2 linked regions of the Dongshaea marina genome follow. The main gene of each other region encodes a partner of the protein of the gene in region 2 in a complex. Links are inferred from orthologs where the notes say so. Each region holds a gene or a part of one and is shown on either strand. Other genes may lie near its edges.

Evidence for each region.
Region 1: the proteins of sbcB (region 2) and ssb are in contact, whole or in part, in a crystal structure (PDB 3C94), measured with the Escherichia coli proteins. The link is inferred for Dongshaea marina from one-to-one orthologs.

What each region holds. Positions count from the first base shown.
Region 1 is NZ_CP028897.1:331,475-342,897, reverse strand. What follows is about bases 4,474-7,273. They hold ssb (single-stranded DNA-binding protein), read right to left. Parts: upstream 6,271-7,273; coding sequence 5,677-6,270; downstream 4,474-5,676. Other genes in these bases: uvrA (excinuclease ABC subunit UvrA), read left to right, coding at 6,542-7,273; DB847_RS01745 (EAL domain-containing protein), read right to left, coding at 4,474-5,412. Outside these bases: pilus (MSHA type) biogenesis protein MshL, read right to left, coding at 1-894; DB847_RS01765 (agglutinin biogenesis protein MshK), read right to left, coding at 900-1,223; type II secretion system protein GspM, read right to left, coding at 1,216-1,869; DB847_RS01755 (PilN domain-containing protein), read right to left, coding at 1,866-2,492; DB847_RS01750 (type IV pilus biogenesis protein PilM), read right to left, coding at 2,489-3,379; more of DB847_RS01745, read right to left, coding at 3,382-4,473; more of uvrA, read left to right, coding at 7,274-9,370; DB847_RS01730 (substrate-binding periplasmic protein), read left to right, coding at 9,506-10,243; DB847_RS01725 (PglL family O-oligosaccharyltransferase), read right to left, coding at 10,282-11,423. UniProt on the Escherichia coli protein: Plays an important role in DNA replication, recombination and repair. Binds to ssDNA and to an array of partner proteins to recruit them to their sites of action during DNA metabolism. Acts as a sliding platform that migrates on DNA via reptation.
Region 2 is NZ_CP028897.1:2,591,162-2,602,772, reverse strand. What follows is about bases 5,359-8,346. They hold sbcB (exodeoxyribonuclease I), read right to left. Parts: upstream 7,574-8,346; coding sequence 6,143-7,573; downstream 5,359-6,142. Other genes in these bases: DB847_RS12415 (amino acid aminotransferase), read left to right, coding at 7,853-8,346; rmf (ribosome modulation factor), read left to right, coding at 5,878-6,054; DB847_RS12430 (DUF3466 family protein), read left to right, coding at 5,359-5,727. Also shown: more of DB847_RS12430, read left to right, coding at 3,970-5,358; more of DB847_RS12415, read left to right, coding at 8,347-9,043; DB847_RS12410 (substrate-binding periplasmic protein), read right to left, coding at 9,055-9,825; DB847_RS12405 (amino acid permease), read left to right, coding at 10,109-11,338. UniProt on the Escherichia coli protein: Degrades single-stranded DNA (ssDNA) in a highly processive manner.

The sequences.
Region 1 (11,423 bases), 2.3 Mb from region 2 along the record:
GCCCAGCTCGGTCCAGTTGATCCCCTGCTGATAGCCATCCTTGAGAGTCACCTCCAGAATCTTCGCCTCCAGAATCACCTGGCGCTGTAAGTTGCGCTGGGCATCATTCAGGAACTTTTTCACCTCCCGTAGCTCCTTGGGATAGGCCCGTACCGTCACCAATCCAGACTGAGGAGATACCATCACGGTTCGCCCGTCACCACTGCCTACCATTGCACTGAGAGTCGTCTGAAGACCCGCCCAGAAATCACTGCCGGACTCGGTACGGATATCGGTTCCCACCACACTACTACCCGACGAGCTGGAGCTGCTCGATGAACTGGAGCTGCCACTAGAGGTTGAACTCCCCCCACCATTGGTATCCATATTGACCGTGGTACGTGAGGTGCTCTGACGGGTCATCATCAGGTAATTGACCGGGAAGATCTCGGTTCTAAGCCCCGCTGGATAGATGTTATAGATGCTGCCACTATGCTCGATATCATAGCCATACATATCCGAAACTATGTTCAGCACATCCGCCAGAGTCACATCCCGAAGCTGCAGCGAGATAGTCCCGCTGACACCGGGGTGAACCGCAACACTGTAGGGAGTATCGCGAAACAAAGAGCCGAAGAAATCAACCGCATTCACATCATGGGCGGAGACTTCAAAACGCTTTTGCTGAGCCAGCAAGGACTTGGGAGCAGATAATCCACTATCAGGCAACAGAGACTGCTCAACCTCCCGGGGAACCACCACGGATTGAGAGTCTAAGCGATCATTATCCGCGATCCCCTGCTGAATCACATCACGAATGTCGCCCGGGTCATTGGGCTGATAGCCCGGATGATAGCTTTGGCAACCCGCCACGAAGAGGAGGCACAGTAAACTGACGAGCCCTAATCTAATCATCTGCCTTACCTCCTAATCTTAATCTTCGAGTCGTACATCCTGAGCACTCGCTCCTTACCTGCTTTACTCAATGTCACACTCATGGGATCAATCTGCAGGACCTTATACCCCTGAAGTTCATCCCCGACCCGGACCTGCTGACCATCAATAATCGCCTCATGGGCCGAGCCCCGGATAATGATACTCTGCAAACGAAGCTCACCGGTCTGGGTCCCTTCAGCGACGATCCCCGCTTGCCCCGGGGGCTGAGTTGGGTCCTTTAACACCTCGGGGGCTGCAATCCCCGTGAGGCTCACCATCCACAACAACAAGATCCACCATTTAGCCACTGATAAAATCCTTACTGGTACTTAGGGTATAGAGTTCGATCGTCACCTCTGCCTGTGGATACTCAAGGACCCGATAATCCATCCGCTCCCAATAAAAATGCTCCGGGAATTTTCGAAGCGCCGCCAGATAGTGATAGATATCCAGATAATTTCCTTCCAACTTCAACTCTATGCCATGCCGGTACAGAGCAACCGCAGCCGCTTTGCTTTTTTCACCCGATTGCAGAGCACTCGGAGCCAGCGACTTTAGAGAGATCAGCTTAAGTTTTCCCGAATAGGCCAACATTCGCTCCAACACCCGGGTCATTTTGTGCGGCGGGATCAAAGAGATCATCAGCTCCTTCAATGATTGATCCACGGCTTTGATCTGCTGCTGTACCTGTTGCTGCTGGCGCTTGAGTGCGACATCGGGATCAGCCTTAAGCAGAAGTTCATTCTGCCGTATGCTTTGCTGAGTCTGAAGCTGGGTTTGCTGCTGCTGCCAATAGCTGGAACGCGCCTTGGTATAGGAGATCCACAGGGGTTCAATAAACAGCAGGTATCCGACAAACAGCACCAGAACAACACCGGCAATGAAGATAAGCAGTCGCTCCCTCTCGCTCATTGAGGCGACTCTGGCTGATAGCTGTAACCAACGCTCCTTCACTCCTGGACTCCTTGCTGTGGCCCCTGGCCCTGCCCCTGAAGCATCTTAAGCTGACTGACCAGCATAAAGCGCATCGCCCCTTTATCTGCTCCCAGGGTGATGCTGGCAAAGGACTGCTGAGCCAGCACCGGATACTGTGAAAACTCAGCAATCCATAGTGGCAAGGCCCTGGACTCCTGAGTCATCCCCTCTAATTCGATGACCTGGCCCTGCATCAGAATTCGCTGCAACCAGATTGAGGGCTGCTTGAGCCGCCCCAGGGCATACAGGAGATCGGCAAACTGCCCCTTGAGCTCCTGATCCCGCCCATGCAGGTTCGTCATCAGTCCGCGTTTGGCTAATAGCTCCTCCTGTAGCAACTTAACCCGCTGCTGAAGCTGCTTGCTGGGGTGCCTGTCTTTAAGCTGCTTGGTCTGCTCCCCGAGTTGCTGCTGCAGGGAGCTTAGCTGCTGACTCAGCTGACGATTGTTTGCCGCCTGCTGGCGCTCCATAAACCATATCCCGCTGTAGCAGCCCGCCATCAGGATCAGCAACACACCCCATACCAATACCATCTGCGGCAAGGTTCCCCACTGACGACGGGGTCTGAGCTCAGAGGGATAAAGATTGATGCGTGTCTTCATCCGGCCCCCTCCGCTTCGGTCAGTGCTGCAAATGCGGGCAGGTACTCAACCCCTGTGGTGATCGCCTTATTCACCAGCAGGGTTACAGGTAGATCAAAGACATCATGAAGCTTTTTCACCAGGGCCCCCAGATCCGGAGCCGCAGAGGCAACATAGATCTTGCCGGTCTCAGGAAGCTTCAACTGGCTGACGATAAAGTCAAAGGATCGCTGTAGCTCCAGGCTGAAGTTGTCAAAAATGAAGGGTTCAAGGGTCCCGAGCGGGGCATTTGCCAGCTCGCTAAACCCCCGCAGTTGCCGGGAAAAACAGAGTTGATGTTGATGAACCGCCAACAGCAGTGGCTCTGCACCGGCAGGCTGAAACAACAGGACCTGAACCGGTTCAGGCTCAGTGATAAGATCAGCCAGTGCCAGCTCCCAGGTCGTTACCCCCTGCAGGTAGCAATCTGCCTCGGCGATCGCCTCCCCGAGCTCCTGCACCAAAGAGCGCCGGGTACACACCAGATTCACCTTGGGTGCAGACACCGCATGCTGCAGTAGGTCGTAATAATCAACCACCAGCTCGGTGACCGGCTCTTTCACCAGATCGCGAATATTCCAACCGAGAGCCGCGCTAACCTCCTCCTCTGGAATTTTAGGCTTCTCCATCTGAAACTGCTGATAGAGCTCCGCCGATAGGGCAACCTGCACCCTGCCACGCCAACCTGTATCGGAAAAAAGCTGGCTTACTGTGGCAATCAGCTTATCTGCAGAGGGAACACTGCGCTGCTCAAACTCAGGCTCATCGCCTTCAACTTTCACGGCCAGGATCTTTTGCGGGGACAAGTGCAGGCCGATCCGTGCCCGGCCAGCTTGTTTAGTAAAACGAATCCACTTCGAAAATATCATCCCTAATCCAATCCCAGACTTAAGTAATCAATTGGTACCCTCAGATTCAATTTAAGCCATAGCCCGGGAAAAATATAGTGAACCCCATGGACTTGGCTCCCACAATCCCTACTTTTACCTATGTTCTTCGGGCAGGTAAGGCTTAGGCCGAGCAAAGTAGAAACCCTGCCCCCCCGGATCCCCAGATAGACCAGGGTGCTCCACTCCTGATGCGTCTCCACCCCGACCGCCAGCACCTGAGTCGAGCGGCCAGCCCCACCCAGCAAGCTGCGAACGGCCATCTGATTTACCTGGCGCTCTTCAATATTGCGCACCAGGCTGGTATGCAGCTTGAGATAATCAATGGAGAACTCTTTAATGTACTGGGTGCTCACCACATCCTGCCCTGCATGATCGACGCATAGCTTGCACCCCAGCTTATGCAGGGCCAGCATAGGTGTCTTCAGGGTCTCAAAGTATTGGCTGATCTGGTGCTCAGATACCTCAAAGATGATCTGCTGGAGGCGCTGCTTCGGAAGCTGGAGCAGCTCCATACTGAGCCAACGATGAAACCCTCTCTGCAGCAGGCTGGAAGCATTGAGGTTGACGCTTAAGGGGACTTGATCCTGGCTGCTTTTCATCAGCTCCAGCATCTGGGTGATCATCAGTCGGTCAAACTCAACATGCAAACCGACATTTTCAGCCATCGGCATAAAAACCCCGGCAGACAGCATCCGCCCATCCTCATCAGGGATCCGGCCAAAGAGCTCCCGCTGAATGATGGTCTTGCCATCCTTACCGACCACTGGCTGCAGCAGCAGAGTCACCTGCTTTGTCGACAAAACCCTGCTCAGCAGGGTACGCCAGCGCACCGTGCCCTTGTCGGAAGTCTGCCCCTCTAAGCCTTTTTCATAAAGGTACCAGCCACCATCGACCTGCAGACTGGCGCCGCGCAGCGCCATCTCTGCCTCATTCTCGACCTGGGTTGCCGACTCACCGTATTGAAAGCAGACAATTCCGATATAGAAGCAGTGATCCCGGCTCACAAAATCCGGAAGCTCCAGCTGGGAGAGGCTCTTATAGAGCTTTAGCCCGACACTATCAACTGCCACCTCCGACAGGTGTGGGATCAGCATGGCGATAATGTGCTCATCATAGCGGGCCACCAGGGCTTGCGGATACTTGCGGGCAAACTGGCTAACCAGTGAACTGCAGTCATTGAAACACTGCTCTGCTGCTTCCTCCCCTTCGCGAGACAAGATCTCTTCAAAGGGTGCTATCTCAATCAGTAAGATGGCTCCGCTCAGTGAAGCCCTGTCACTGACGGCCGCCTCAAGCCGGTTGTCAAAAAAGATCCGGTTTCCTATGCCTGAGCGACTATCGACAAAAGCGTTACTGCGCATAAATGCATCGAAACGGCTGCGCTCCTTATTCGCATCCTCCAGCTTAGATTGCAGATCATCGATCACCTGGCTTATCACCGGAGGCCACTCCTGATCCCGGGTGTGCTGCAAGCGATACAGCTCTCCGCGGGAGATAAGCTTAGCCCGCAGCATCAGCCTCTCAGCTCCATCAAGGTGATACTTCAAACGTCTCAGGCTACCCCAGAGCCCCAGCAGCACCAAAAGCGCAGCCCCGAGCAACCCGGAAATATTGAGCAGCGACAGGTGCAGATCGTCCAGAGGCCACTGGGCATAGATCACAATCTTATATTCAGGATGCTCTGGAAGCTGGAAGCTGACCCGGTGCAGGTAGTAGTTGGCGGCTTGTTGCCCGGGGTTTTGAAACTTAAAAAATGGCTGCTGGTTTTTATAGATATCAACACTGATGAGGGAGCTTGCATCCATCAGAGGATTCATAGCGTGGGCAAACGCATCAGGGCTTGATTCCTGCGTCAACTGCTCATCCACGATCTGAGAGATCGAGGAGAAGAGTCGCTGCTGATGGTCGACACTAATCAACCATAAGCTAACTCCGGCCCCCAGCAGCATCATCACCATGGCGGCGATAACACAGGAGGAGATAAAGCGATTTAGTCCGGAAAAACTGTTCACAATCACTCCCTGATTGAATTCGCTCAGCTGTCGGCTATTTGTTCATCCAGCAAGACCGAAGATGTGTGCTGTAGTGATTCTACATGAACATCTGATAACGCTGCCGGGAGTGAGCCGCCACAACCCCTTTGCGCGAGCCGAAATGCTCATTCATATTGTATGCCATTTTTACAATGCATATCGCGATCACGGGCGCATAACAAAAAAGCCCTTATAGAAAGGGCTTAGATACAGGATTCTTTACATTAGCGCTCTAGGGTTAACTCAGAACGGAATGTCATCATCAAAATCCATCGGTGGCTCATTATAGCTCTGAGCATTCTGCTGCTGAGGCTTAGCTGGCGCCTGAGGAGCCGCCGGACGGCTCTGAGGCTGTGCGGGCTGTTGCCCCCAGCTATTTTGCTGCATCGGAGCCTGCTGTGCAGCAGATGGCTGCTGAGGAGCCTGTTGTCCCCAGTTATTATTTTGATGCTGAGGAGCGCTCTGGCTAAAGCCGTTGCCGTTGGAAGCGCCCTGGCCACGACTATCCAGCATCTGCATCTCATTGGCAACGATCTCTGTCGTATAGCGATCCTGGCCACTCTGATCCTGCCACTTACGCGTCTGCAGGCGTCCTTCCAGATAAACTTTGGAACCTTTACGCAGGTATTCACCCGCAATTTCAGCCAGGCGGCGATACAGAGTAACCCGGTGCCACTCCGTCTGCTCTTTTTGCTCACCGGTTTGCTTATCACGCCAGGTCTCTGAAGTTGCTACCGTGATATTTGCTACCGCATTGCCGTTAGGCATGTAACGGACCTCCGGGTCTTGCCCCAGATTTCCGATAAGAATCACTTTATTGACGCCCCGACTGGCCATAGAACACTCCACTTAAACTCTCGCTGGCCATGCGCCAGCAGCTATGCAATTAGGATGCTTGCAACCCTCACTCGCGAAATAGAAGGCTAAATCATTCAGAGGCTGCAAAACCTTGAAAGTATAGCGACTGAATCGCTGCTGACAAGAGCCAATGGCGATTAAAGATCCGGCGATTTTCGGCTGAATCCACCCGAGCAAATCTCAGCTCTTGGTGTCTCAGGCCTGTTAACTATGCGATACTAACCCTTTGTCTCTTAATTTGCTGGTAACGATGGACACAATCGAGATCCGTGGCGCACGTACCCACAACCTCAAAGACGTGAACCTCACCATTCCACGGGATAAGCTGGTAGTGATCACTGGCCTGTCAGGCTCAGGTAAGTCTTCACTGGCCTTTGATACCCTCTATGCAGAGGGACAACGCCGCTATGTGGAATCACTCTCAGCCTATGCCCGGCAATTCCTCTCCCTGATGGATAAACCGGATGTCGATCATATTGAGGGTTTATCTCCAGCAATCTCTATTGAGCAGAAATCCACCTCCCATAACCCGCGATCAACCGTTGGTACCATCACAGAGATCTACGATTACCTGCGCCTGCTGTTCGCCCGGGTCGGCACTCCCTACTGCCCGACTCATCACCTGCCGCTCGAAGCCCAGACGGTCAGCCAGATGGTCGATCAGGTGCTGGCGATGCCGGAGGGGGAGCGGATGATGCTGCTCGCTCCCGTAGTACGCAACCGTAAGGGGGAACATCAGAAGCTACTGGATGATCTCAGCGCCCAGGGTTTTATCCGGGCCCGCATTGATGGTGAGGTATGCGATCTTTCCGATCCTCCCCCCCTGGTGCTTCACAAGAAACACACCATTGAGGTGGTGGTCGATCGTTTTAAGATCCGTGATGATATTCAGCAGCGGCTGGCCGAATCCTTTGAGACCACCCTGGGTCTGACCGGCGGCCTGGCAACCGTGCTGTCGATGGACACCGAAGATCCTGAGCCTCTGCTATTTTCCGCCAATTTTGCCTGCCCCGAATGTGGCTACAGTGTGTCAGAGCTCGAGCCCAGGATTTTCTCCTTTAATAACCCGGCCGGCGCCTGTCCCGAGTGTGATGGCCTAGGGGTTCAGCAGTTTTTTGACCCCCAGAAGATAGTCGTCAATCCGGAGCTCAGCCTGGCTGGAGGCGCGATCCGCGGCTGGGATCGCCGCAGTTTCTATTACTACCAGATGCTCAGCTCGGTTGCCGAGCATTATGGCTTTGAGCTGGAAACGCCGTTTGACAATCTCACAGATGACGCAAAAAACAAGGTACTGTTTGGCTCCGGCGATCACAAGATTGAGTTTAAATACCGCAATGACCGCGGGGATGTAGTGGTGCGTAATCACCCCTTTGAGGGGGTGGTAAACAACATGGAGCGCCGCTACCGGGATACCGAGTCCAACTCAATCCGTGAAGAGCTGTCCCGCTACATCACCAATTGCGCCTGTTCGCACTGTAAGGGAAGCCGCCTGAAAGAGGCGGCACGCCATGTCTTCATCGACAGTACCACTTTGCCCGCCATCACCCGGATGTCGATCGCCGAAGCAGAGCAGTTTTTTCAGAAGCTAGCTCTGAGTGGCCAGCGGGCCAAGATCGCCGAGAAAATCCTCAAGGAGATCGGGCTGCGCCTTGGTTTTCTGGTCAATGTCGGACTCGATTACCTGAGCCTGTCACGCAGCGCAGAAACCCTATCGGGAGGAGAGGCGCAGCGAATTCGCCTGGCCAGCCAGATCGGTGCCGGCCTGGTTGGGGTGATGTATGTGCTGGATGAACCCTCAATCGGACTGCATCAAAGGGATAACGAGCGGCTCCTCAAAACTCTGACCCATCTGCGGGATCTCGGGAATACCGTAATCGTGGTTGAGCATGATGAAGATGCGATCCGCCAGGCTGACTTTGTCATCGACATAGGTCCGGGCGCCGGGGTCCACGGTGGCGAGATTGTCGCTCATGGCAGCATCGAGGATGTGATCGCCAACCCCCGCTCTATCACGGGCAGCTACCTCAGCGGGCGTCAAAGCATTGAGGTTCCGGCCCAGCGCCACCCGCCCAAAGAGCAATGGGTCACCCTGAGCGGCGCGACCGGCAATAACCTCAAACAGGTTCAACTTAAGATCCCGCTGGGGCTGATTACCTGTGTCACCGGGGTCTCCGGCTCAGGAAAATCGACCCTGATCAACGATACCCTGTACAAGATTGCCCACCTGCAGCTGAATAAGGCGACCACCAGTGAACCGGCGCCCTACCAGAGCATCGAGGGGCTGGAGCAGCTGGATAAGGTGGTCGATATCGATCAGAGCCCGATCGGCCGCACCCCACGCTCCAACCCGGCCACCTATACCGGGATCTTCACCCCGATCCGCGAACTGTTCTCCGGAACCCAGGAGTCCCGCTCCCGGGGTTATAAGCCCGGACGCTTCTCATTTAACGTCAAGGGAGGACGCTGTGAGGCCTGCCAGGGCGATGGCGTAATTAAGGTCGAGATGCACTTCCTCCCCGATGTCTACGTGCCCTGTGATGTCTGTAAGGGCAAGCGTTACAACCGGGAAACCCTGGAGGTTCGCTACAAGGGCAAAAACATCCATGAGGTTCTGGAGATGACGGTCGAAGATGCCCGCGCATTTTTTGAGGCGATCCCGGCCCTGGCCCGTAAACTCCAGACCCTGATCGATGTAGGGCTCTCCTATATTCGTCTCGGGCAGGCTGCCACCACCCTGTCCGGGGGAGAGGCTCAAAGGGTCAAGCTGGCGCGGGAGCTCTCACGCCGCGATACGGGAAAAACCCTGTATATCCTGGATGAACCCACCACAGGCTTACACTTTCACGATATCCAGCAGCTGCTGAATGTCCTGCATCGACTACGTGATCATGGGAATACAGTGGTGATCATTGAGCACAACCTGGATGTGATCAAGACTGCCGACTGGCTGGTGGATCTCGGACCTGAAGGCGGCTCCGGCGGCGGCGAGATCCTGGTGGCCGGTACGCCTGAAACCGTCACCGAGTGTGAACGCTCCTATACGGGACAGTTCCTCAAGCCTCTGCTGAATAAGGGATAGCTCGATGAGCTCATCCCCCTAATACAGACTGTCCCCTGTGAAAGCAGGGGGCTGTCTGTCCGCACTTTACTGACACCCGCCCCGGAAAAAACTACCCTTGAAGTAACACCCAATGATTGTCCCATGGTAAAGGCTATGAAAACTCGCTGGTTGGTCCTGTTTAGCTGCCCTCTGCTCCTTTATAACAGCTTAACCATGGCAGACACCGAGCTTAAGTTTGCCACCCAGGAGTTTGCTCCCTTTAGCTATACCATAGGCTCCAGGATCTCAGGCCCCGTGGTAGAGATTATCAAAAAAGTATGTGATATCAATAAGTTCAAATGCTCCTTCAAGGTTTTACCCTGGTCCAGAGCCACACGCTATGTCGAAGTCGGGTTGATGAACGGCCTGTTTGTGATCGGCTGGAGCCAGGAAAGAGCGCAATGGCTCTATTTTAGCCCGGCACTGGTACGCACCGAGTATGGAGTGTTTGTCCAAAAGGATAATCCCCTGAACTACCATAAGGCCTCAGATCTGAAGGACTACACCGTGGGTGTCTATGGTCCCTCCAATACAGCCAATGCTCTTGAGGCCCTGAAACGTCAGAATAATCAGATCAAGATAGACATGAATCCTCACGATGAATTCCCTTTTAAAAAGCTCTCCGTTGGCCGGGTCGATGCGGTCTATTCCAACAAGGATGCCGGACTCGCCCTCATCTATAAGCTTGGGCTCAACAACATTCGTTATGCCGGCAGGGACAAGACCCTCGACTACCACATCGGCTTTTCTAAGCGATTAACCCCTAAACCCGTTGTGGATCAATTTAACCGTACCCTGGCCACCCTATACCAGGCAGGCTATATCCAGGGGCATTTGCCAAATACACCATGAAGGCTATCCCCATCCCGGCAGCATCCTCAGCTACAAACTCAGCGAACTGACGAGGAGGTTGCCAGGGATACTGAGCCTGCCAGTTTCGCCTTTTTCGCTTCCTTACGGGCTTTCTGCTCTGCCTTTCTGATCTCAATGGCCTGACGCAGGGTCGGAGGTGCAAACTTAGGATCCCCCGAATAAAGATAGCGGGCATATTGATATAGCTTCTCGGCCCGCTTGGGGTGATCCTGGTGATAGAGGGAAACGGCCATGTTGTAATAGAGATACGATCTTGGCCTGTGATTCACATAGTGACTGGCCCAGTCATAGTAAGCCTGCAGCTCCTTCTTATCTCCGGTCTTGAGTCCATGATAGAGACGAAGATTATTCAGATCATACTCAATCTGGGATATCCAGGCGATCGGGTTGATGATCTTCTTGAGTAGCATCGGTTGCTGATACCCCTCACGTTCATATTTGGTCACTATGTAGTTGGTATGCAGGGTCGTCAGCATGAAGGGAACCACCAGCAAAGGGATCAAGATCGCCAGAGTCCGCAGTAGCAACACGGGTCGGCACAGATGACCCTGAATCTTGCCCAGCCGTATGTCGGCCATATAGAGAAATACCAGGAACAGGATCCAGTGGGTTATGGAGGAGTAGAAGGGATACTCGGTTTGGGTATGCAGCAACAGCGGAAAGAGAACTCCTAACAGACCCAGACTCTGTCGCCACGGACCACGCCTGAGCATCCACAAATAAGCCAGCGCTAACATCACAAATCCAAGGATAGGGATCACTCCCCCCTCGGTTGCCCAGAACATCAGTTCATTATGTGGATGATCCAACAGGGTTAAGACCTGGGCCTCTTTAGGATCTCGTCCAAGATCCTTGGCATAATGGTCAAGAAACGCTCGCTCATACCCACCATAGCCCACACCAAGCAACGGATGCTCCTTCATCATCTGCCAGGTTTGCTGATAGATGGTACTGCGCACCCCGGGTTGATAATAAAGCTCTCCACGCTTATCACTCGAAATACCATAGAAGGAGGCAAGACCTAGCAGAACCCCAAACACAGCCACACTGACCCAGGTCACTGTACGCCGCCTGGATCTGCGCCAGGCCAGAGGCAGCAGGAGTAAAGAGCCGATCACTGCACCCAGTTGGCCGGTACGGGACTGAAGAACCACCAGCA
Region 2 (11,611 bases):
CCAATGAGTGCCGTGAAACTGTGGGTGGAGTCTCGTTTGAGAGCCCTCTTGAGATCGCCTACAGGGTCTGTTTATGGTCTCAGCTGACCTCGCGTCTGCTGCTGCGGCTCACTGAGTTTGAAATCGATACTGAGCAGGATCTGTATCAGGCGGTTAAAGAGTTTGCCTGGGAAGAGCATTTTGACGAAAACGCCTATATCGCCATCGATTTCAATGGGGTGAATCGCTCGATTCGTAACACCCAGTTTGGTGCGGTGCGAGTAAAAGATGGGATTGTGGATCGTTTCTTTGAGCGCTGCAATAAGCGCCCCAGTGTGGATAAGCAAAATCCGGATATCCGGATCAATGTGCATCTTAAACGCACTCATGTGACTGTCTCTCTTGATTTTTCCGGTATTGCACTGCACATGCGCGGCTATCGCCTCGAAAGTGGCGATGCTCCCCTTAAAGAGAACCTGGCCGCAGCTATTATTGATCGTAGCGCCTGGCTGGGTGAACCCATGCTGGATCCCATGTGTGGTTCCGGAACCCTGCTGATTGAGGCTGCCTATCGTAAGCTCAAGCTTCCCGTCGGTTTGTTCCGTGCCAGGTTTGGCTTTGAAGACTGGCTCGGTCACCAGAGCGAGATGTGGCGTTCGATTCGCGACGAGGCTAAGCAAAGCTATCAGGCCAAAAACGATGTACAGGGCCCGATTTTTTACGGCTACGACTGTGATGCCAAGGTATTGGATAAGGCGCAGCGCAACATTGAGCGGGCGGGCCTGAGTCATCTCATTCAATTAGAAAAGCGTGATGTCGCGGATATGGTCCCACCTTGCGAGGGGCCGGGGTATATTCTCTCAAACCCTCCTTATGGTGCTCGTCTGGGTGAGGTTCCGGGTCTGCTGCTGATGCATCTTCAACTTGGCCAACATCTGAAGCAGCAGTTTAGTGGCTGGGGAGTTTCTCTTTTCAGTGGTAGCCCAGAGCTCTTGAATATGCTCAGATTGCGTGCCGAGAAAAGCTATCGCTTCATGAACGGGCCACTGGAGTGTGAGCTTAAAAACTACCGCATTGCCCCGGAAGCCGCAGAAAAAGAGGTTCAGCCGGTAGCACCGGATTTTGCGAATCGGCTCAAAAAAAATATCAAGGGTCTTCAGAAATGGCTTAAACAGGAGCAGCAGCAGTGCTACCGCCTGTATGACGCGGATCTTCCCGAATACAATGCTGCGGTTGACCGTTATGGGACTGGCTGGTGATCCAGGAGTATGCCGCGCCTTCCACCATTTCACCCCATAAGGTGATGCAACGCTTTAACGATCTGGTAGTGGCTGCCATTGAGGTCACCGGAGTCGATCCAGATAAAGTGGTGCTTAAGGTACGCCAGCGCCAGAAGGGCAAGGAGCAGTATCAAAAGCGCAGCACCCGCCGTGAATACATGGAGGTGCAGGAGTACAACGCCAAGCTGCTGGTTAATCTGAAGGATTATCTGGATACCGGACTATTCCTGGATCATCGCAATACCCGCAAAATGATTGGTGAGATGGCCAAAGGTAAAGATTTCCTGAATCTCTTTGCCTATACCGGGACTGCATCTGTGCATGCGGGCCTTGGCGGCGCGCGCAGTACCACTACGGTCGATATGTCAACGACTTACCTTGAGTGGGCCGAGCGAAACCTCAAGCTCAACGGTCTGGTGGGCCGTCAGCACAGGGTGCAGCGCGCCGATTGTCTCAAGTGGATGGAGGAGACTAGCTCTCAGTTTGATCTGATCTTCCTGGATCCACCGACCTTTTCTAACTCCAAGAAGATGGATGAGACCTTTGACGTGCAGCGCGATCATCTGGCACTGCTAAAAAATGCAGCGCGGTTGTTGCGCCCGGAGGGGACGCTGATTTTCTCCAACAATAAGCGTAACTTCAAAATGGATCAGGATGGGCTGAGCGAGCTCGGATTGACTGCGAAAAATATTACCAAACAATCTCAACCCCGTGATTTTGAGCGGAATAAACAGATCCATAACTGCTGGCTGATCACCCATAAGGAGTCTGTATAAGATGGCGATCTATACCATCCAGGATGGACAGCTGGCCTTTGGTATGACCCCCTTGCTGGACAAGGTTAATTTGCAGATTGAAGCGGGTGAGCGTTTGTGTGTGGTTGGGCGCAATGGTGCAGGTAAATCGACCCTGCTCAAGGTTCTGACCGGTGAACTGGCTTTGGATGATGGGATCTGTAACTACCCGAGCGATCTCAAGGTGGCTCGCCTGGAACAGGATCCGCCTGCTTCCAGCGATGAGCGGGTATTCGATTATGTGGCCTCGGGAGTGGGGCGCAATGCTGAGCTCCTCAAGCAGTATCATGAGCAGTCTTTGAAAATAGCTGAAGACCCTTCAGAGAAAAACCTCAAGGTATTGACTCGCTTACAGGAGCAACTTGAACATCAGGGGGCTGGAAGTTTGAAACCCGCATCCACCAGGTGCTCTCGACTCTGGAGCTGGATGAAGATGCTTGCTTAAGCTCTCTTTCCGGGGGCTGGTTGCGCAAGGTGGCCCTTGCCCGGGCTCTTGCTGGTGATCCCGATCTCTTGCTGCTGGATGAACCCACCAACCACCTGGATATAGATACCATCGCATGGCTTGAACAGTTTCTCCTCGACTTTAAGGGGGCGATCGTGTTTATCAGCCATGATCGCGCCTTTATTCGCAAACTGGCGACCCGGATCATCGATCTGGATCGCGGGATGCTGAGCTCCTTTGCCTGCGGCTATGACAAGTATCTTGAGCTCAAGGAGGAAGCGCTCAGGGTTGAGGCCGAGCAAAATGCCGAGTTTGATCGAAAGCTTGCCCAGGAGGAAGCCTGGATCCGTCAGGGGATCAAGGCACGGCGTACCCGTAACGAAGGTCGGGTAAGGGCGCTGGAGGCGATGCGCCGCGAGCGTGGTGAGCGCCGTGAGGTCAAGGGGCGGGTGAAGATGCAGGCCTCCACCGGCGAGCGCTCGGGCAAGATAGTGTTTGAGGGCGAGGGGATCAGCCATAGGTATGAGGATGATTATCTCATCAAGGGTTTTGATCTTCAGGTCCAACGTGGTGATAAGATCGCCCTGGTTGGCCCCAACGGCTGCGGTAAAAGTACTCTGCTTAAGATCCTGTTGGGAGAGCTTGAGCCTGAGGGAGGCTCGATTCGTTGCGGCACCAAGCTAGAGGTAGCCTATTTTGATCAATACCGTGCTCAGCTTGATCCCGAGAAGAGTGTCGCCGACAACCTGGCTGATGGACGTCAGGAGGTAGAGTATGGCGGGCGTAAGCGGCACATTCTTGGCTATTTGCAGGACTTTTTGTTTGAGCCGGCCCGGGCTCGCACTCCGGTGAAGGCTTTATCGGGAGGAGAGAAGAATCGACTACTTCTTGCGCGCTTGTTTCTAAAATCGAGTAATTTGTTGATTTTGGATGAACCGACCAATGATTTGGATGTCGAAACCCTGGAACTTTTAGAAGAGAAGCTTTCCGAGTATCCCGGAACCTTGCTGTTGGTCAGCCACGATCGTGATTTTATCGATAACACGGTCACCAGCTGCTGGCGTTTTGCCGGTCATGGCATAGTCGAGGAGCATATCGGTGGCTATCAAGATATGCAGGAGACACTGCTGCGCCAACAGCAGCAGTTTAAAGCCATTGAGGCAAAGAAGGCAAAGAGTGTCGAGTCCTCTAAGAGTGAGGTGAAGAGCAAGCCCAAGGCGTCCTCGGGGAAAGGAAAGCTTTCTTATAAATTAAAACTGGAACTGGAGGAGTTACCCGCTAAGCTGGATGCACTCGAACAACAGGTCGAGGTGTTACAGGAGCAGGTAAATCAACCGGACTTTTTCTCTCAGCCATCGGATGTGACTCAGCAGGCGTTGAGTGACTTAACGGGTGCGGAGCAGGCGCTGGAACAGGCACTGGCTCGCTGGGAAGAGCTTGAAATGTTGAAAATGCAGGAGTGATGATCAGCATGCGTCATGCAAAAAAATTGGTTTCTACGTCGGTGGCACTGGCGTTGGCGGTTGCGGCAGGTAATGCGAATGCAGCCATCTACTACACGATTACCGATATATCGGCTACAGCGCCTTCCGGAGCTAATTTTGGGCCCTACCCACAGGCGATCTCCCCAGATGGAAGCAAATATTCGGGGACTTTTTTCGCGAGCAATCCATGGCTCTATTTTTTAAGCCAGGCATCTCAGTTTAACTCTAGCGATCGTTTCAGTTTTGAACGGGGCTGTTGGCTGGATAGTGGAGTCTGTGATGCACGTTGGGAACCGAGTAATGTGACGCCAAATGCTTATGCCTATGTGTGGCGTCAGGGGATTACCGGGGCATCAGATATATATCGCTATCCATTTACAAGCGATAATCTAACCGCGGCATCTGGTAATGCTCTGGTAACGGCATATTCTGATGAAACCTCGCCTCAAACGGCTGGTTATACAAGTAGCAGACCATCAAATCGCTCAGCGGAGTTTAACTCGACAGCTCTCATGGCTTCCTTTTCTCCTGGAGGGAATTCACCCTATAGCCAGGCGAATGCACTTGTTAACCTTGGCTCAAATAAATATTTGGTTGGTGGTACTTACGCCTTCAACTACGGGGGCAACCCCGATGGTACAACTTCTGCGTCTGCAAGCTATACCAATTGCTACTCTGGAGATACAAGTAAATTTAACAATAGCTATGGGACTTCTACAGATAGCGTAGACTTGCGTTATTGCCCTGGCTATAACACAGCGGCTGCCTTATGGCTTGTCGATAATACGACCCCTTCAGCAGTCACCCAGTCATTGATTGGAACTGATACGGCATCTGCTGGTAGCTCTTACATCATCAAAACTGCTTCAATTAACGGCTTTAACTACGATACGGGCAGTAGTTTAGTTTACGCTGCAGGCTATATAGCAAGCTCAGCTAATGACAGTGATGATAATAACGGTGCTTTAGATGGGCGAAACAAAGCCGCTTTCTGGGTGTTTAGCTCAACAAGTCCTTCTACTAAATCGCCCATTCCGATTGGTTCTGACCCAACTGATGACACAGGTAGCAGCTCGAATCTACGCAATAGCTGGGCTATTGGGGTGACGGGTGAAGTCTCAGGTAGCCGCTATGTGGTAGGCAATAACCAGTATCAGGGAAGCAGTAATAATAACTTCCCAACCCAGATGTTCACCGCCAAGGTTTCATCTTCGGCAGTGGTTAGCCAAAATAACAATCCTGTCAGCATTAACAGCGGCGAGGACTTGGTTGCAAATGCTGTGAATCCGGATGGCTTAGTCGTGGGTTGGCGGGACAGTCGTGAGACGGTGAATACTCAGGTGATTAATGGCAGTGGTCGTAAGCCCGTCGCCTTTATGTATAACATTCAAAGCGGGGGGAGCTGGTATCTTAATGATCTCATTTGTACCAGCAGCAGTGATTGTAGCCAACATGGCAAGTATTACTGGATTACCAATGCATCAGACGTCGACGATAGTGGTAATATCCTGGCAGAAGCGAAGCAGTATAACAGCTACGATGACTGGGCGAATGATATAAATTATACAACGGTGATGATCAAGCTAACCCGCACTATGACGAGCGATCCAAGTGGTTCCTATGTGGTCAGAAATGTCCCGGCTGGCTCCCCTGATCTGAATGAAGGTGGTGGTTCCTTCTCCTGGATGTTAGGTCTGCTTCTGCCGCTGGCGCTATGGCGTCGTTTTGGGAAGGCGAAAAAATAGACTGTCGATTCAACTTGTTAATGTTTGTCAAGGCGAATTGGCCGGTTTTTTCCATTGACGAGAGCATTTTTCTTCATTAAAGATAAAGACGGGAGATTAGTTTTTATTCTTCCGTTTTTCATCTTAAAGCATTCCGTAAGGGGAGAGCCTATGAAGAGACAAAAACGAGATCGTTTGGAAAGAGCCCATTCACGTGGTTATCAGGCGGGTCTGGGTGGTCGTGCTAAAGATGACTGTCCTTACCAGGGGACAGACGCCAGGGGCCATTGGCTAGGTGGCTGGCGTGAAGCGATGGAAGACAGGAATACCGGCCTCTTCGTAAAGTGACAAAACAGCAACCAGAGTAAACCAAAGAATCAACCTGAATACCGCCCCCGGCCAGATGCCGGGGGCGGTTTTTTTATGGACTGGTTTCTTACAATCCCTCGGCGTAGTGATAAAGGGCTTTTAGGACCCCGCTCTTGTGCTCATCATCCGTATATTGCTGCAGTTGATTTTCCAGCTCCAGGATGAAAGGCTGGCTGTGCTGCTCAAAATAATCCTGGCGATGAGACTGCCAGCGCGCTAGCTCTGATTCCTTTAGGGTGTAAGGGTAGTTACGGGCCCGATAGCGAAACAGCATCTCCTTAAGACGTGGATCCTGAAACTCAAACGCCTGTTCAGCCAGGGCTTCGGGTGTCAGGCGATGGATAATCGCAAACTGCTGTTTATCCTGGGCCGAGAAAAATCCACCGCTGTAGATCATTCGATCCGGATCCTGATGATCTGGTGTTTCGTATCCCTCATCGTAGAGCTCGGTTAGCTTGGTTCGGATCAGGGTTAGATTATCTCTTAAGAGATTGAGGCTGGTACGACATTGAGCCCGGTTGATACCTAACTCCTCGGCACGCTCCTCACTCAGGGTGCTGGCAGGGGCGACCACGGGGCACTTATTGGTATGAATAAGCTTGACCGGAACTTCAGGGTGATCCTCGGCCCTGTCCTGGCGCGGGGTATAGAGTGCCGCTTTTAGCTCTTCGACATTGAGCTCGATGAGTGGGGTGATATCTTTAGCCAGATTGACACAGATAATCGCATTTTGCTGAAGTGGGTGACGCCCCACAGCTGACATCCAGGTGACACAGCCCTGAGCCGCCGGGATCATCCCCGAGACATGCACGAAGGGTTTGAGGCTCTGCATATCCATGAGCTCACTCACCTCTTTTTTACCCCGCTGTTTAAATAGGTAGTCAAACAGGCGTGGTTGAGCTTTGCGGATAAGGCGGGCAAACTCAATGGTCACCATCACATCAGACACAGCATCGTGGGCGTTGGCGTGTTCAAGGCCATTGGCGGCACTCAAACGTTCCAGCTTAAACACAGGATCGCCAGTCTCTTCATCGGTGGGCCACTCAATGCCATCGGGACGCAATGCATAACAGGCACGGACCACATCCAGCAGATCCCAACGTGAATTACCTTTTTGGTAGCTATAGGTATAGGGATCGTAAAAATTGCGATATAAGAGGTTGCGGGTTACCTCATCATCAAAGCGGATATTATTGTAGCCTATGATGCAGCTGCCGGGCTGACTAAACTCCTGATGAATCCTCTGAATAAACTCACTTTCCGGGAGCCCGAGGCGATTGGCTTTTTGCGGGGTGATCCCTGTGATGAGACACGCCTGAGGTTGGGGCAGGTAATCGGTCGGGACTTTACAGTAGAGCTCAAGAGGCTCACCTATGATATTGAGCTCACTATCGGTTCGAATCCCGGCAAACTGTGCCGGGCGGTCCGTCGCAGGGTTTATGCCAAAGGTTTCATAATCATGCCAGTAGAAACTGGTGTTAGTCTGAGCAGAATGCATGCAGCTACTTTTGAGTCGTCAAAATTGCACAAAGGGTATCTTAAAAAAGCAGTGATTTCATCTACCTCTGCCTTGATCTGGCGCGTTGCAACTTGTGGGGGTAGCTGATAACTTAAACTCAGCCGATAACCTGAGGCCGAAGTAACGACTCCTAATATCGAGCCCCACTATAGCTTGTGGTATCCGCAGGCCCATCGGCGTGTGTGAGCGATCTTCGGGGAAGCAAATGCTGATCGCGTTTAGGAGTCGTTATTTGGCCGGATAATATGAAGGAACAGCATGTTTGAGACTATAGAAAGTGCACCCGCGGATCCAATCCTGGGACTAGCCGAGGCGTTTCGCCGTGATACCCGTGAAAATAAAATTAACCTTGGGGCCGGGATTTTCAAGGATGATCAGGGTAAAACCCCGGTTCTGCCTTCGGTGAAGATCGCCGAGCAGCGCCTGGTTGAAGGAGAGCAGAGTAAAAGCTACCTGCCAATTGAAGGGGATGTTGAATATGGTCGACTGATCCGCGAGCTGCTGTTAGGTGCTGATTCATCAGTTCTTCAGGCCGGGCGAGCCAGAACCGCCCAAACTCCGGGGGGCACCGGAGCCCTTAAGGTCGCCGCCGACTTTATCGCCCGCCAGCTTCCCTCGAAGCGGATCTGGATCAGTCGTCCAAGCTGGGCGAATCATATCAAGATCTTCGAAGCGGCTGGCCTCGAAGTTAAATTTTATACCTACTATGATGCCGAGCAGCATAATCTTGATTTTGCCGGGATGAAGGAGTCTCTCGCGGCGGTCAAGGCCGGAGATGTGGTGCTGTTTCATGGCTGCTGTCATAACCCGACCGGGATCGATCCAACTCTGGAGCAGTGGCAGGAGTTAGCCGAGATGAGTCAGCAGGGGGGATGGTTGCCTTTGTTTGATTTTGCCTACCAGGGGTTCTCAACAGGCCTTGAGGCTGACACTCAGGGGCTGCGGATTTTTGCCAAGCTGCACGATGAGCTCCTGATCGCAAGCTCCTGCTCTAAGAACTTTAGCCTGTATAAGGAGCGGGTGGGTGCCTTTACCCTGATCGCGGCTGACAGTGAAGAAGCAGAGCGTTCATTCTCACAGGTCAAGTCGATCATTCGTAGCAACTACTCCAACCCACCGGCCCATGGTGCAGCGGTTGTGCGCGTTATCCTGGATGATCCTAAGCTTCGTACGCAGTGGGAGCAGGAGTTGGCCGAGATGCGTGAGCGAATTCATCAGATGCGTGAACTGATGGTGGCGAAACTTCGTGAGCATGGTGCAACGGCAGACTACAGTTTTATCTGTCAGCAGAACGGTATGTTCTCTTTCTCCGGGCTTAACCTGCAGCAGGTGACTCGCCTCAAAGAGGAGTTTGGGATCTACATGGTCGATTCAGGGCGGATCAGTGTAGCCGGGATTAACCCCGGGAATGTGGATACTCTGTGTAAGGCGATAGCTCAGGTGCTCTGATCTGAGTTGAGTTATTTATGACGGGTTGTGGGTGCGGGTTTTCCGTAGGCATCCACAATCCGCTGATAGCTGCCATCGCGCTGCATCGACCTGAGCGCATTATCAAACCGTTCACGAATCCTGGAGAGGTTATTTTTTCTGGAAAAGGCGATGTAGCTGGGAACGCTCTGGATTTGTGGGATCAGCTCTTTGACCTGGTCCTGTTTATTCATCTTTCGCAAGATATACCAGGCACCATATTTATTACTGACCAAAATATCAAACCGCCCACGTAACAGTTTCTTCATGTTTTGCTCCCCGGAATTGCTGATGTCTAGCAGAGGAATATCCGGACTTTTGATAAAGGCATCAAACAGAGCGCCGTAACTGATGCTGCGAACCACCCCAAAGCTATGGTTTTTGAGCGCATAGAGATCGCCATTGAAGCTAATCCTGGAGTCCGCTCGCACAAAGAGAGATACGGTCTGAGGGATCAGCACTTCCAAGGAGTATTCGGCAAAGAGTTCTCGCTCCGGTGTTTTATAGGCGGTAAAGATCCCATCTGCTCTTCCTAGTTTCACCTCTTGTAATGCTCTGGCCCAGGGCAGTAGGGTAATCCGTATCGGTTGGTTCATTCTTTTAAAGGCTTCGGTAACAAGCTCAACGGCGAGCCCTTTAACTTCACCATCTTCACGAAACTCGTAGGGTGGATATTGTAGGGTCACCAGCTCCAGTGTCTTGCTATGTCCAATGTTGATCGTGAGGAGCAGAGTAAAGATAAGGATTGAGCTCCTGCTCATCATGAGTGAGCCTCCCTTTTACTGAAATGATCACAAACAAGATCCCCTGCGTACGATAAGGGGCACAGCTTAACCATAGCCCTGATCCCCATTTGCTTCCAGCAGCGGCTATGGCAAAAAGGAGAAAGTCCCTCTCATGGAAGACAAAATAGTCTAATTTTGAGGACTCGATTGAAGAATGTTGAATGCAGATCTAGGTGTGCTCTAAGGGTGATCAGTATAATACCCGCCTGAAGTAAATTGCGCTCTTTGTTGGAAAGAGCGAGTTGTGAAAAGGTGAGTGGTAATGCAGGGAAGGCATGTTGGAAGTGTATTTATTTTGGTTGGTGCGGCAATAGGAGCCGGGATGTTAGCGCTACCGATTTTGGCGGCAGGGGCTGGTTTTATGGTTTCTATGCTGGCGCTCATCGGGATCTGGGCCGTGATGCTTTGTACCTCATTACTGACTCTGGAGGTAACTCTCGCCTTTGAGGATCACAACAACAGCTTCGGAACCATGGCAAAACGTACCCTTGGTCTGCCGGGGAGTATCGCGTCCTGGATCGCTTATCTGTTGCTGCTATATGCCACAACAGCAGCCTACATCTCAGGGAGTACATCCCTGCTCAATCTGCTGCTTAAAAATGGGCTGGGCATAGTGTTGCCTGGCTGGGTCAATGCACTGAGTTTTACCCTGGTGTTTGGATTTTTTGTGTTTTTTAGCATGCGGGCCGTCGACTATCTGATCCGGGGACTGCTCTCGGTCAAGGGTATCTTGATCATAGTGACCATCCTTTTATTGATGCCCTATGTTGATTTCACAAAGCTTTTGAGTAGCGACTCTCAAAGCCGTTATATCTGGGCGGCACTGCCTATTTTTCTTAACGCATTCGGTTTTCACTTTGTGATCCCAAGCGTGACGAGCTATTGCAATAAGGATGCGAAGGCACTGCGCAAGATCATCATTATTGCATCACTGATCCCCCTGGTGATCTACATCCTGTGGTTGATGGTTACCCTTGGGATCATCCCCCTCAGTGGCTCCCATAGCTTTGAGAGAATTGCTGACACCGGGGGCTCGGTGGGAGGCTTTATCGATTCCCTGGGTTACCTGGTTCATGACAAAACCGTAAATGGTTTTATCAATGCTTTTTCAAATATCGCAATGACCACCTCATTCCTGGGGGTATCTCTTGGACTATTTGATTTTCTTGCCGATGGTTGCAAGCGGGATGATTCTCACAAGGGACGGCTCCAAACCGCACTCTTGACCTTTATCCCGCCGCTGGGTTTTGCGATCCTCTATCCCAATGGATTTATCCTTGCGCTGGAGTACTCAACTATCTTTGCCGTGATACTGGAGATATTCCTTCCGGCACTGATGGCGTATAAATTGGTGAGAATCAAAGAGTTGCATTCAGAGTATCACTGTGTGTTCAATCGACCGCTGATGACCGGGTTATTATTGCTGTTTGGTGTGGTCATGATAGGCTTGGTGGCGATGGACAGGCTTCATCTCCTGCCCTATGTTTTCTGAGCAGGTTTTGAGATATTTGTGTCTGATAATCAATGAGTTATTAGCAAGGAGCAGCTTTGGTACTCATCCTCTGACTGCTCCCGGATCGGCTGAAAGCCAGAGGGAACAAATGTTTTTTCTGGCCGCTTAGTTTGACAGCGGCTCGGCTTCTTGTTTTGCTCTCTCGATGAATTCATAACGTCCAGCAGTACCCTGTGGATATGGTGAGCCACTGAGGCATCTCATTGAGCAAGACAATATTGAGTTTTAAGCCCCTTGATGAACCAGGGCAAA